DNA from 2 places in the Streptomyces sp. NPDC002867 genome. Region 1 is predicted to be linked to the other one. Evidence: predicted binding sites of a transcription regulator. Region 1 holds the regulator's gene; the other holds the start of a gene.
What was found. Region 1 encodes HrcA, which represses chaperone genes, less so after heat shock. Its sites were predicted from a motif close to TTNGCACTCNGNNNNNCNGAGTGCNAA; they were not measured.
Positions count from the first base shown of each region.

Region 2: the regulator HrcA is predicted to act here: its motif matches at 3,614-3,640, upstream of groL (chaperonin GroEL).

Region 1 covers NZ_JBSFUR010000006.1:276,898-283,839, reverse strand. Annotated here, with positions in the region: gene ACWD0A_RS08665 (nitronate monooxygenase) at 1-1,072, opposite strand, end outside; gene ACWD0A_RS08670 (16S rRNA (uracil(1498)-N(3))-methyltransferase) at 1-2, opposite strand, end outside; gene dnaJ (molecular chaperone DnaJ) at 1,365-2,501, opposite strand; gene hrcA (heat-inducible transcriptional repressor HrcA) at 2,502-3,518, opposite strand; gene ACWD0A_RS08650 (MBL fold metallo-hydrolase) at 3,684-4,406, shown strand; gene ACWD0A_RS08645 (DUF3097 domain-containing protein) at 4,433-5,242, shown strand; gene hemW (radical SAM family heme chaperone HemW) at 5,434-6,666, opposite strand; gene ACWD0A_RS08635 (SpoIIE family protein phosphatase) at 6,694-6,942, opposite strand, start outside.
Region 2 covers NZ_JBSFUR010000004.1:61,900-68,841, forward strand. Annotated here, with positions in the region: gene ACWD0A_RS04815 (carbohydrate ABC transporter permease) at 1-47, shown strand, start outside; gene ACWD0A_RS04820 (hydroxyacid dehydrogenase) at 81-1,109, shown strand; gene ACWD0A_RS04825 (ester cyclase) at 1,170-1,862, shown strand; gene groL (chaperonin GroEL) at 1,976-3,604, opposite strand; gene groES (co-chaperone GroES) at 3,722-4,030, opposite strand; gene ACWD0A_RS04840 (hypothetical protein) at 4,178-4,399, opposite strand; gene ACWD0A_RS04845 (polysaccharide deacetylase family protein) at 4,396-5,343, opposite strand; gene ACWD0A_RS04850 (THUMP-like domain-containing protein) at 5,434-6,612, shown strand; gene ACWD0A_RS04855 (hypothetical protein) at 6,667-6,942, opposite strand, start outside.

The DNA.
Region 1 (6,942 bases):
ATCGCGCACCGCCCAGCGCCAGCGCGGCCCGCGCGGAGTCCAGTTCCGCGGCGAGGAGCTCCACCAGCCGCCCCGCGGGCAGTTCGCGGGCCAACCGGTGGCCCTGCCCGGCCCACAGCGCCATGCCCTGCGGGTCCCCGGCCTTCGCCGCCGCCTTGCGCAGCCCGCTCGTCAGGTGGTGGACCTCGGGGTAGGCGGCGGGGGCGTACGGGCCGTGCTCGTGCATGAAGCGGTTCACCAGCCCGCGCGCCGGCCGCCCGGAGAAGGCGCGGGTCAACGCGGTGCGGGCGAACAGGGGGTTGGTCATGGCCTGCTTGTGGAGGGCGTTCGCCCCGGACTCCGGACAGACGAGGAACGCCGTGCCGAGCTGTGCGGCGCTCGCTCCCGCCGCCAGCACAGCGGCGATCTGCGCGCCCCGCATCAGGCCGCCGGCCGCGACGACCGGAAGGTGCACCGCCTCGCGCACGAGAGTGATCAGGGAGAGCAGCCCGATGCCGGAGCCGTCCGCGGCCGGGTCGTCGCGGTGCGTGCCCTGGTGGCCGCCCGCCTCGATGCCCTGCACGCACACGGCGTCGGCACCGGCCCACTGCGCGGCCTGCGCCTCCTCCGGCGTGGTGACGGTGACCACCGTGATCGTGCCTGCGGCGGACAGCGCGGCGAGCGCGTCGCGCGAAGGACAGCCGAAGGTGAAGGAGACGACCGGGACGGGGTCGTCGATCAGGATCGCGAGCTTGGCCTCGTAGCCGTCGTCCCGCCCCGCGTCGGGGTCGCCCAGCGGGGTGTCGTACCAGGAGGACTCACCGGCGAGCTGATGCCGGTAGACCTCGACGGCCGCCGGATCGGCGCTGCCGGGCTGCGGCATGAACAGATTGACGCCGAAGGGGCTCGCCGTGCGGCTGCGGATCTGTTTGATCTCCTGGTACATGCCGTCCGCCGTCTTGTACCCGGCGGCGAGGAACCCGAGCCCGCCGGCGTCGGACACGGCGGCGGCGAGCTCCGGACAGGATGCACCGCCGGCCATGGGGGCCTGCACGATCGGATAACGGCAAAGACCGGTCAGCGCGGACGACATGCAGGCATCGTCGCATGCCCCGGCGCCCCGACCGAATCCAGGATTCCGCTCCGCCGGAGCGCGCACGGGGGCGCCTGCGGCGGGCTGCCCCCTTCCGGCGGCCGTGGGGCCCCGAAAGCGCCCGCTGCGCGGTGTGGACCGATGCCGGAGCCCCCACAGGCCCGCAGCGGGGCCTCGCGCCCACCTGGCGCGCAGCGCGGTACGAGACCGGGCAGAGCCCGAACCCGCGCCCGGCGGCTCGCGCAGCGCGCTACCGGGGCCGGACCCCCGGGGTGGGGAGAGAACCTACGGGCTAACGCCCGTTGAACGCGTCCTTCAGGCGCGAGAACAGCCCCTGCTGCCCCGGCTGGAACTGACCCGTAGGCCGCTCCTCGCCCCGCAGCTTCGCCAGGTCCCGCAGCAACCGCTCCTGCTCCGGGTCCAGCTTCGTCGGCGTCGTCACCTCGACATGGACGATCAGGTCGCCCCGGCCGCCGCCGCGCAGGTGCGTGATGCCGCGTCCGTGCAGCGGGATCGACTGGCCGGACTGCGTGCCGGGCCGGATGTCGACCTCCTCCATGCCGTCGAGCGTCTCCAGCGGGCACTTCGTGCCCAGCGCCGCCGCCGTCATGGGGATCGTCACCGTGCAGTGCAGGTCGTCGCCGCGCCGCTGGAAGACCGGGTGCGCGATCTCGTGGATCTCGACGTACAGGTCACCGGCGGGGCCGCCGCCCGGGCCGACCTCGCCCTCGCCCGCCAGCTGGATGCGCGTGCCGTTGTCGACACCCGCGGGGATCTTCACGGTGAGCGTGCGACGCGACCGGATCCGGCCGTCTCCCGCGCACTCCGGGCACGGGGTCGGCACGACGGTGCCGAAGCCCTGGCACTGCGGACACGGACGGGACGTCATGACCTGGCCCAGGAAGGACCGCGTCACCTGCGAGACCTCACCGCGGCCGCGGCACATGTCACAGGTCTGCGCGGAGGTGCCGGGGGCCGCGCCCTCGCCGGAGCACGTCGTGCACACCACGGCCGTGTCGACCTGGATGTCCTTCGTCGTGCCGAAGGCCGCCTCGTTGAGCTCGACCTCCAGGCGGATCATGGCGTCCTGGCCGCGCCGCGTACGCGAACGGGGTCCGCGCTGCGACGCCGTGCCGAAGAAGGCGTCCATGATGTCGGAGAAGTTCCCGAAGCCGCCCGCGCCGAAGCCGCCCGCGCCACCGCCGCCGGCCTGGGACAGAGGGTCGCCGCCGAGGTCGTAGACCTGCTTCTTCTGCGGGTCCGAGAGCACCTCGTACGCCGCGTTGATCTCCTTGAAGCGCTCCTGCGTCTTCGGATCCGGATTCACGTCCGGGTGGAGTTCGCGCGCGAGGCGGCGGAAGGCCTTCTTGATCTCGTCCTGCGATGCGTCGCGGCGCACGCCGAGTACGGCGTAGTAGTCCGTGGCCACTTACGACTCCGCCAGGATCTGTCCGACGTAACGTGCCACTGCGCGTACCGCTCCCATCGTTCCGGGGTAGTCCATGCGGGTCGGTCCGACCACGCCGAGTTTGGCGACTGCCTCGCCGCCCGAACCGTAGCCGACCGAGACGACGGACGTGGAGTTCAGTCCCTCGTGGGCATTCTCATGCCCGATCCTCACGGTCACGCCCGATTCCTTGGCCTCGCCGAGCAGCTTGAGCAGCACGACGTGCTCCTCCAGCGCCTCCAGCACCGGCCTGATCATCAGGGGGAAGTCGTGTCCGAAGCGGGTGAGATTGGCGGTGCCGCCGATCATCAGCCGCTCCTCGGTCTCCTCGACCAGCGTCTCCAGCAGGGTCGCGAGCACGGTGGAGACCGTGCCGCGGTCCTCCGTCTCGAACGACTCGGGCAGGTCCTGCACGAGCTGCGGCACGTCCGCGAAGCGGCGGCCGACGACGCGGCTGTTGAGCCGGGCCCGCAGGTCGGCCAGCGAGGTCTCGCCGAACGGCGCGGGGCAGTCGACCATCCGCTGCTCGACCCGGCCGGTGTCCGTGATCAGCACGAGCATCAGCCGGGCGGGAGCCAGCGACAGCAGCTCCACGTGCCGGACCGTCGAGCGGGTCAGCGACGGGTACTGGACGACGGCGACCTGCCGGGTCAGCTGCGCGAGCAGGCGGACCGTGCGGCCCACGACGTCGTCGAGGTCGACGGCTCCGTCCAGGAAGTTCTGGATGGCCCGGCGCTCGGGGGACGACAGCGGCTTGACGCCGGCCAGCTTGTCGACGAACAGCCGGTAGCCCTTGTCCGTGGGGATGCGGCCGGCGCTGGTGTGGGGCTGGGCGATGTAGCCCTCCTCCTCCAGCACGGCCATGTCGTTGCGGACGGTGGCCGGGGAGACACCGAGCTTGTGCCGCTCCGTCAGCGCCTTGGAACCGACGGGCTCCTCGGTGCCGACGTAGTCCTGGACGATGGCGCGCAGGACTTCGAGTCTGCGTTCGCTGAGCATCTCGCGCACCTCCAGCTGCCGGTCTCGGTGTGTGTCCTGGCACTCGATACGGCCGAGTGCCAGCTTTCCCCCGGCCAGTGTACGGCGGCGGGGTACGCCCCTAGCAAGGGCGGCCGACCACGCTACCGCGAGACCTGTGCTGGTCGATGCGGATAGCGTCGCCGTATGGACGCCGCTTGGGAAGACTTCGGGTGGGAACGGCTGGCCGACGGAGTCGGCCGGCGCAGGATGCCGGCCTGGGACGCGACCGTCGGCCTGGTGCTGGGCGAGGAACACGTCCTGCTGTACGACACGGGCTCGACGATCCGCGAGGGCGCCGAGCTCCGCGTACAGGCGCAGGCGCTGGCGGGCGGGCGCCGCGTGACGTACATCGCACTGAGCCACCCGCACTTCGATCACGTGCTGGGCACGGCGGCGTTCGCCGGAGCGGAGATCTACGGGGCGGTCGGCATGGACGCGCTGCTGCGCCGCGAACGCGACGCGATCCGCGCCGACGCGGTGCGGCACGGGGTCCCGGCGGCCGCGGCGGCGGAGGCGGCCGATCTGCTGGCGCTGTCGCACCACCTGGTGAGCGGGGAGTGCACGCTCGACCTTGGCGGCCGCCGGGTGCTGCTGGCCAACGTCGGCCCGGGCCACTCCGGCCACGACCTCGCGCTGTTCGTGCCCGGCGAGCCGGAGGTCGTCTTCTGCGGCGACCTGGTGGAGGAGTCGGGCGAGCCGCAGGCGGGCCCGGACGCGATCACCTCGCGCTGGCCGGCGGCGCTCGACCGCCTGCTCGCGCTCGGCGGCGAGGACGCGCTGTACGTGCCGGGGCACGGGGCGGCGGTGACCGCGGCGTTCGTGCGGACGCAGCGTGACGAGCTCGCAGCGCGCTTCGGCGTGTCGTAGGGCGACCGGTCGTATCGTCATCCGACATGCGCAGCTACAGCCCTGACCTGACACCTCCGTGGAAGCGGTCGGCACCGGTCCCGGAGGTCCCCGCAGAGCCCGACCTGGTGGTGGAGGAGGTCGCGACCGGCTTCTGCGGAGCGGTGATCCGCTGCGAGGCGGGCACCGTGACGCTGGAGGACCGCTTCGGCAAGCACCGGGTCTTCCCGCTGGAGCCGCGGGGCTTCCTGCTGGAGGGCAAGGTCGTCACGCTGGTCCGCCCGTCCGCGCCGGCGCCGGCCCGCCCCGGGCGTACGGCCTCGGGCTCGGTCGCGGTCCCCGGCGCCCGCGCCCGGGTCGCCCGCGCCGGCCGGATCTACGTCGAGGGCCGCCACGACGCCGAGCTCGTGGAACGGGTGTGGGGCGACGACCTGCGCATCGAGGGCGTGGTCGTGGAATACCTGGAGGGCATCGACGATCTCCCGTCGATCGTCGCCGAATTCGCCCCGGGCCCGGACGCCCGCCTGGGCGTGCTGGTCGACCACCTGGTCGCCGGCTCCAAGGAGTCCCGCATCGCGGCTTCGGTGACGGACCCGCACGTGCTGGTCGTGGGCCATCCGTACATCGACGTGTGGGAGGCGGTGAAGCCGTCGTCGCTGGGCATCGCGGCGTGGCCGAGGATCCCGCACGGCCAGGACTGGAAGACGGGGGTGTGCCGGGCCCTGGGCTGGCCGTCCGGCACGGGGGCCGCGTGGCAGCACATCCTGTCCCACGTGCACTCCTACAAGGACCTGGAGCCGGCGCTGCTGGGACGGGTGGAGGAACTGATCGACTTCGTGACGGAACCGGGGGTGTGACCGGGAGTTCCTCCCGCCCCGCCCTCCCCCTACGGCCTGGCGGCCGTGGGAGGTGCCCCCAGCGAGGCTGCCTGGCAGCCCGTCCGGCGCTTGAGGACACCGCGCGAAGCGCGGTACGGGGGCCGGGGCTTGCCCCGGTTACGGGAAGGGGCGGCGTGGGGAAAGGTGCCCCGCGCAGCGGCCCCGCCCCCTCAGTCCACCAGGCCCCGCACCACCGCGTCCGCAAGCAGCCGCCCCCGCAGGGTCAGCGCCGCACGGCCCCGCGCATGGGGGCCGGGATCCAGGAGCCCGTCGGCGAGGGCGCGGCGCGCCGCGGCCAGGCCCGCGGGCCGCAGGAGATCGAGGGGGCAGCCGTCCCGCAGCCGCAGCTCCAGAAGGATCCGCTCCACCCGGCGGTCCTCCGGCGTCAGCACCTCACGGCCCGCACCCGGCGACCGCCCCTGCCCGAGCGCCGCCGCGTACGCGCCGGGGTGCTTCACGTTCCACCAGCGCACCCCGCCCACGTGGCTGTGCGCTCCCGGGCCCGCTCCCCACCAGTCCGCGCCGCGCCAGTACAACTCGTTGTGCAGGCAGCGGCCGGCCTCCGAGGTGGCCCAGTTGGAGACCTCGTACCACTCGTATCCGGCGCCCGACAGCACCTCGTCCGCGATCAGGTAGCGGTCGGCGTGGACGTCGTCGTCGGTCATGGGAACCTCGCCGCGCCGGATGCGCCGCGCCAGCTGCGTGCCCTCCTCGACGATCAGCGCGTACGCCGACACATGGTCCGGTCCCGCGCCGACCGCCGCCTCCAGGGACGCCCGCCAGTCGTCGTCGCTCTCGCCCGGCGTGCCGTAGATCAGGTCGAGGTTGACGTGCTCGAAGCCCGCCGCCCGCGCCTCCGCGACGCACGCCTCCGGCCGGCCCGGCGTGTGCGTGCGGTCGAGCACCTTCAGCACGTGCTGACGTGCGCTCTGCATGCCGAAGGAGATCCGGTTGAAGCCCCCGGCCCGCAGGGCCGCGAGGTACTCCGGGCCGACCGACTCCGGGTTCGCCTCCGTGGTGATCTCGGCGTCGTCGGCGAGACCGAACTCCTCCCGTACCGCGTCCAGCATCCGTACGAGGTCGCCGGCCGCGAGCAGCGTCGGTGTGCCGCCGCCGACGAACACGGTCCGCACCGGGCGGGGGTCGTCGCCGAGGACCTTGCGGGCCAGCCGGATCTCGTCGGCGAGCGTCTCGGCGTAGTTGTCGCGGGACGCGAGCACGCCGCCCGAGCCGCGCAGCTCGGTCGCCGTGTAGGTGTTGAAGTCGCAGTAGCCGCAGCGCGTCGCGCAGTACGGCACGTGCAGGTAGAAGGCGAGCGGCCGGTCACCCGCGCCGTCGAGGGCGGACGCGGGCAGCGAGCCGTCCTCGGGCATGGGCTCACCGTCGGGCAGTACGGAAGGCATGCCCCCCATTGTCCGTCACCCGCGGCGTCATCCCGCCTGGAGCACCAGCAGCGCCAGATCGTCCCCGGGCGGCGTCTGCGCGAACGCGTGCACGGCGGCCCTGATCCGTTCCGCCACGCCCTTCGCCGACAGCCCCGCGCATCCGGCGAGTACCGTCGCGAGACCGTCCTCGTCGTCGAACATCCGGGGCCCGGAGCGCCGCTCGGTCACCCCGTCCGTGACGCACAGCAGCGTCTCGCCCGGTGCCAGGTCGAACGTGCTGCTCCGGTACGCGAC
Region 2 (6,942 bases), on a different contig from region 1:
TTCAGCGGCACTGGAAGGCCGGCCTGACCGCCGGCAGCGTCAAGTGACCCAAGCGACCTGTGAGGAGCCCGGATCCCACCATGCACCACGCCACTGACACTCGCCCCGCGCTGCTGCTGGCCATGAATCCGGCCGTCGCCGCCCGGCTGCTCGCCGACCGCCACCGCGAGCGGCTGACCGCGCTGACCCGCACCGACCCGCATCTCGTCGCCCACGACCTGACCGCCCCCTCGGAACGCGTCGCCGCCGCGCTCGCCGAGGCCGAGGTGCTGCTGACCTGCTGGGGCGCGCCCTCGCTCACCGCAGAGGTGCTCGCCGCCGCACCCCGGCTGCGCGCGGTCGTGCACGCCGCGGGCTCGGTCAAGCACCACATCACCCAGGCGTGCTGGGACCGGGGCATCGCCGTGACCTCGGCGGCGGCCGCCAACGCCCTGCCCGTCGCGGAGTTCACGCTCGCCGCCGTCCTCTTCGCCGGCAAGCGGGTGCTGCGTTCCGCCCACCGGTACGCGCAGCTGCGCACCGAGCACAACTGGCACCGTGAGCTCGACGGCGCCGGCAACTACCGCCGTACGGTCGGAGTCATCGGCGCGTCCCGCATCGGACGGCGCGTGATCGAGCTGCTGCGCCCCTTCGACCTGCGGGTCCTGCTGTACGACCCGTATGTGGACGACGCCGGGGCGGCGGAGCTCGGTGTCGAGCGCACCGGTCTGGACGAGCTCTGCGCCCGCGCCGACGTCGTCACCGTCCACGCGCCGCAGGTCCCGGCCACCCACCACATGATCGGCGCCCGCCGGCTGGCCCTGATGCGGAACGGGACCACGCTGATCAACACCGCGCGCGGCTCGCTCGTCGACGAGGAGGCGCTGCTGCCCGAGCTCGTCTCCGGCCGGCTGGACGCCGTGCTCGACGTGACCGACCCCGAACTGCCGCCGGTGGACTCGCCGTTGTACGACCTGCCGAACGTGCTGCTGACGCCGCACATCGCCGGGTCGCTCGGCGGCGAGCTGCACCGGATGGCCGACCAGGCCCTGGACGAGGTGGAGCGGTTCGCGCGGGGTGTGCCGTTCGCCGACCCGGTCCACCCGGGGACGCTGGAGCGCTCGGCCTGAGGCGCCCGACGTGACCTGCGTCACTAAAATGGAGGTACGTCATCGACCCTGGGAGGCACGATGAAATTCGTACAGATCATCGACTACAAGACCGACCGGTTCGACGGCGTGAATGCGCTCATGGACCAGTGGGTCGAGAAGACCAGGGGCAAGCGGACCACCTCCCACCTCATGATGGGCAAGGACCGTGCGGAGGGCTCGCACTACGTCGAGATCGTCGAGTTCCCGTCGTACGAGGAGGCGATGCGGAACTCCAAGCTCCCGGAGACCGACCGGATCTTCCAGGAGATGGTCGCCCTGTGCGACGGCATGCCCACGTTCACCGACCTCGACGTGGTCCGTGAGGAGCAGCTGAACGCGGCGACGGCCCGGCGCTTCTTCCACGAGATCGCCGCGGGCGGGAACATGGACGCCGTCGCGGAGGTGTTCGCCGAGGACTACGTCGACCACGACATCGCCAACGAGGAGGACGCGGAGGTCGGCGTCGATGTCGTCCGGCGTGACCTCACGATGTGGCGCAACGCCTTCGACTTCACCTTCGAGCTCGACCGGCAGATCACCGAGGGCGACGACGTCGTGATGCTGTGGACCTTCAACGGCAGGCACAAGGGCGATTTCCAGGGGATACCGGCCACGGGCGAGCAGTGCTCCATGACCGGCACGACGATCTTCCGGTTCGAGGACGGGAAGATCAAGGAAGGCTGGTGGCACTTCGACATGACGCGGCTGATGCGGCAGCTCGGCGCGATGTGACCGACCGCCCCGGTGCGAACGGCGAAGGCCCCCGCCCCCGCGGACAGCGGGGGACGGGGGCCTTCTCGGCGTCTTCGGCGCCGTGGGGCTCGTACGGCCGTGAGGCCCGTACGTCAGTGGCTGTGGCCGTGACCGTGGCCGTGGCCCGCCTCGGCCTCCTCCTCGGCCGGCTTCTCGACGACCAGGGTCTCGGTCGTGAGCAGCAGCGAGGCGATGGAGGCGGCGTTCTCCAGGGCGGAGCGTGTGACCTTGACCGGGTCGATGACGCCGGCCTTCACGAGGTCGCCGTACTCGCCGGTGGCGGCGTTGAAGCCCTGGCCCGCCTCGAGCTCCGCGACCTTGGCGGTGATGACGTAGCCCTCGAGGCCGGCGTTCTCCGCGATCCAGCGCAGCGGCTCGACGGCGGCGCGGCGGACGACGGCGACACCGGTGGCCTCGTCGCCCTCCTTGCCCAGGTTGCCCTCGAGCACCTTCACGGCGTGGACGAGCGCGGAGCCACCACCGGAGACGATGCCCTCCTCGACCGCGGCGCGGGTCGCGGAGATGGCGTCCTCCAGACGGTGCTTCTTCTCCTTCAGCTCCACCTCGGTGGCGGCGCCGACCTTGATCACGCACACGCCGCCGGCCAGCTTCGCGAGGCGCTCCTGGAGCTTCTCGCGGTCCCAGTCGGAGTCCGTGGTCTCGATCTCGGCCTTGATCTGGTTGACGCGGCCCTGCACGTCCTCGGAGTTGCCGCCACCGTCGACGATGGTGGTGTCGTCCTTGGTGACGGTGACACGGCGGGCGGTGCCCAGCACGTCCAGACCGGCCTGGTCGAGCTTGAGGCCGACCTCCTCGGCGATGACGGTGGCACCGGTGAGGGTGGCCATGTCGCCGAGCATCGCCTTGCGGCGGTCGCCGAAGCCGGGGGCCTTGACGGCCACCGCGTTGAACGTGCCGCGGATCTTGTTCACGACCAGGGTCGACAGGGCCTCGCCCTCGACGTCCTCGGCGATGATCAGCAGCGGCTTGGAGCCACCCGCCTGGATGACCTTCTCCAGCAGCGGGAGCAGGTCCTGGATGGAGGAGATCTTGCCCTGGTGGATCAGGATGTACGGGTCGTCGAGGACGGCCTCCATACGCTCCTGGTCGGTCACCATGTACGGGGAGAGGTAGCCCTTGTCGAAGGCCATGCCCTCGGTGAAGTCGAGCTCCAGGCCGAAGGTGTTGGACTCCTCGACGGTGATGACACCGTCCTTGCCCACCTTGTCCATCGCCTCGGCGATGAGCTCGCCTACCTGCTGGTCCTGCGCGGAGAGCGCGGCCACGGCGGCGATGTCGGCCTTGTCCTCGATCGGGCGGGCGGTCGCGAGGAGCTCCTCGGACACGGCCTTGACCGCGGCGTCGATGCCCTTCTTCAGGGCGGCCGGGGAGGCGCCGGCGGCGACGTTGCGCAGGCCCTCGCGGACCAGAGCCTGGGCCAGCACGGTGGCGGTGGTCGTACCGTCACCCGCGATGTCGTTGGTCTTGGTCGCCACCTCCTTCACCAGCTGGGCGCCGAGGTTCTCGTACGGGTCCTCGACCTCGACCTCGCGGGCGATGGTGACACCGTCGTTGGTGATGGTGGGCGCGCCGAACTTCTTGTCGATGACGACGTTGCGGCCGCGGGGACCGATCGTCACCTTGACCGTGTCGGCAAGCTTGTTGACGCCGCGCTCGAGGGCGCGACGGGCGTCCTCGTCGAACTTCAGGATCTTCGCCATGGGAGCGATTCAGCCCTCTCGGAAATCGTGTTCAAAAGAACCGCGCCCCTCGCCGCCCGGCGTCAGCGGGGTGGCCAGGGGCGCAGCTCAAAGCAAATCTGCCGGGTGAAGCAGGAATTACTTCTCGACGATCGCGAGCACGTCGCGGGCCGAGAGGACGAGGTACTCCTCGCCGCTGTACTTCACTTCGGTGCCGCCGTACTTGCTGTACAGCACCACGTCGCCGACGTTCACGTCGAGCGGAAGGCGCTCGCCGTTCTCGAAGCGGCCCGGGCCCACGGCCAGGACGACGCCCTCCTGGGGCTTCTCCTTGGCGGTGTCCGGGATAACCAGGCCAGAAGCCGTGGTCTGCTCGGCGTCGAGCGGCTGGACCACAATGCGGTCCTCGAGCGGCTTGATGGCAACCTTGGAGCTGGTGGTCGTCACGATCCGACCTCCCCCTTCGGAGATCTCACGGGGTTAACTGATCTGAGGTGGCGACCAGGTGGATCCGTCGTCGCGGGTGCCGGACCTGCCCGTCGCTGTGTTGGCACTCTCCGGTGGGGAGTGCCAGGAGCGAGACTATGACTGCGATTAGCACTCGGTCAAGCGGAGTGCCAATGCAGCGCCGCGTGGCGGCCTGATCCGGTCCTGGCCGCGCCCCCGACGGCCGTGCCGCCTGCGGCGAGCGGCGCCCTCTGCGCCCGCCGTGCGGCCCGCGTTCTCGATCGAGTCCACGGCCGGTGCGCCGCCCTCCTCGGCGAGCAGCGCACCGGCCGCCGCTGCCCCGGCGAGGAGCCGGTGCGCACGGCTCACACGTAGTCCTCCAGCTTCGCCACGGCGTAGCCCTTGGCGGTCACGGTCCGCATGACCCGCCGGATCATGTCCGGCATCGTGCCCTTCCACTCCCCACGGCCACGGAAGTGGGTGAGGACGATGTCGCCGGGGTGCAGGTCCCGGTCCCATTCGCGCCACTCCATGCGATCGGGGAACGCCTCGGACGCCCACAGCGGCACAGCCTCGATCCCGCAGGACTTCGCGACGCGCAGCGTGTCCTTGTTGTAGCTGCCGTACGGCGGGCGGAACAGCCGCGGGCGCGTGCCGTACCGCTTCTGCAGCCTGTCCTGCTGGCTGCAGATCTCCCGCTTCTGGGCTGAGTACGAAAGGCCGGGCAGATAGGGGTGGTTGAGCGTGTGGTTGTGCAGCGCGACGCCGCGGTCCCGCATCTTCTCGAAGTAGTCGTAGTCGTCGTCGATCACGTAGTCGCTGAGGAAGGCGCTGTACGGGATCTGCAGTTCGGACATCATCCGCAGCAGCTCGGGGTCCTTCTCCGCGCCGTCGTCGATCGTCAGGAAGACGATCTTCTCCTTGGTCGGAACGGTCGTGAAGACCGGCGGCAGTTCGTCGCCGCCCTCGACCTCGAAGCCCTTGCGGGTGGTGATCCTCGGCTTGACGGCGGGCGGCGGGGGCGCGGCGAGCGGGGTCTGCTCCAGGCCCCACTTCTTCGCTGCCGCGGCCCGTTTGGCCTGAGCCCGCCTGACCTTTCCGGCGGACGCGGCCAGCGCACCGGACGGGCCCGCCGCCTGCTCCTGCGCCGCCGGACCCCGCTCGGCCTGACGCCCCGCGGCGGACGGCGCCGGACGCGGGGCCTGCCCGTCCCCGCCCGCACAGCCCGAGCCGGTGGCGGCGACGACGAGCGCGGCGAGACCCACCCCGACCCGGTACGCTCTCACTTTTCCCTTTTGTCGTACTAGCTGCATGGCGTCGCATCCTGTCAGCGCGGCGCCCGCCCGCCCGGCCGACACCGCCTGTGCGCGCGGAGCATCCCCCGCCTGGCCCACAATGGCCGGGTGAACGCCTCCGATCCGCTCGCCGCCTTCCTGGCCCTGCGCACCGAGGAGGGGGCCGCGCTGCTGGCGTCGCTCGCCTCCTACGACCCCGCCGACGAACTGGCGGTGGCCACCCGGCTGCGCCGCGAGCATCCGGCGGAGCTCGTCTCGGCGGCCCTCGGGCAGGCCCGGCTGCGGCAGCGCGCGGCGGCGAAGTTCGGCGCGGAGGACGCCGGACGGATGTTCTTCACCCCGAACGGCGTCGAGCAGTCCACCCGCCGGTCGGTCGCCGCCCACCGGGCCGAGCGCTTCGCCGCGCTCGGCGTGCGCAGCGTCGCCGACCTGTGCAGCGGCATCGGCGGCGACGCGCTCGCGCTCGCGCGGGCGGGCATCTCCGTCCTGGCCGTGGACCGGGACCCGCTGACGGCCGAGGCCGCGCGGGCCAACGCCGAGGCGCTCGGCCTCGCCGATCTCGTCGAGGTCCGCTGCGCGGACGTGACGGACATCGACACCTCCGCGTACGACGCGGTGTTCGTGGACCCGGCGCGACGCGGCGGCCGGGGCAGGATCTTCGACCCGGAGGCGTACTCGCCGCCCCTGTCCTGGGCGATCGCCGCGGCCCGCACACGCCCCCACGCCGCGCTCAAGATCGCGCCGGGCATCCCGCACGAGGCCGTCCCCGAGGACGCCGAGGCCGAGTGGATCTCGGACGGGGGTGACGTCAAGGAGGCGGTGCTCTGGTTCGGCACGGACCCGGCCGCGGTTCGCGCGACCCTGCTCCCGGGCCCGCACACCCTGACCGGGCGCGGCCTGCCGGACCCCGCCGTCCGCGCGGTCGGCCGCTACCTCTACGAGCCCGACGGCGCGGCGATCCGCGCGCATCTGGTCGCCGAGGTCGCCGAGGACGTCTCGGGCGGCCTGATCGACGAGACGATCGCCTACATCACGTCGGACGGGCTGCACCCGACGCCGTACGCCACGGCCTACGAGATCACCGACGCGCTGCCCTTCAACGTGAAGAAGCTGAAGGCGCTGCTCCGGGAGCGCCAGGTCGGCGTCCTGACCGTGAAGAAGCGCGGCTCGGCGGTCGAACCGGAGGAACTGCGCCGCAAGATGAAGCCCCAGGGGCCGGCCTCGGCGACCGTGTTCCTCACGCGCGTGGCCGGGGCGCCGGCCATGCTGGTGGGCCACCCGGCCTAGCGATCCGGCGGCGCGGTCCCCGGCTCAGGGCTGGGCACGCGCAAGGGCGCCGGCTCAGACGCGGGCGCCGGAGGCGGCCCGGCGCGGGACGAGCCGCAGCGCCCAGCGGTAGTGGCCCACCGCCTTCGAGACGCCGATCAGGCCCGTCAGCCACAGGATCATCCCGAGACCCATCAGCAGCACCACCCCCGGCACCGTGTCCTGGCCGGGCTCCGCGCCGGCCGGGACGGCGAAGCACGTCCACAGACCGCCCGCGCACATCAGGAACGACGGCAGGAACCAGGTCAGGCTCAGGCCCGGCGAGGCGAAGCGTGCGTCGCCTGCCGGGTC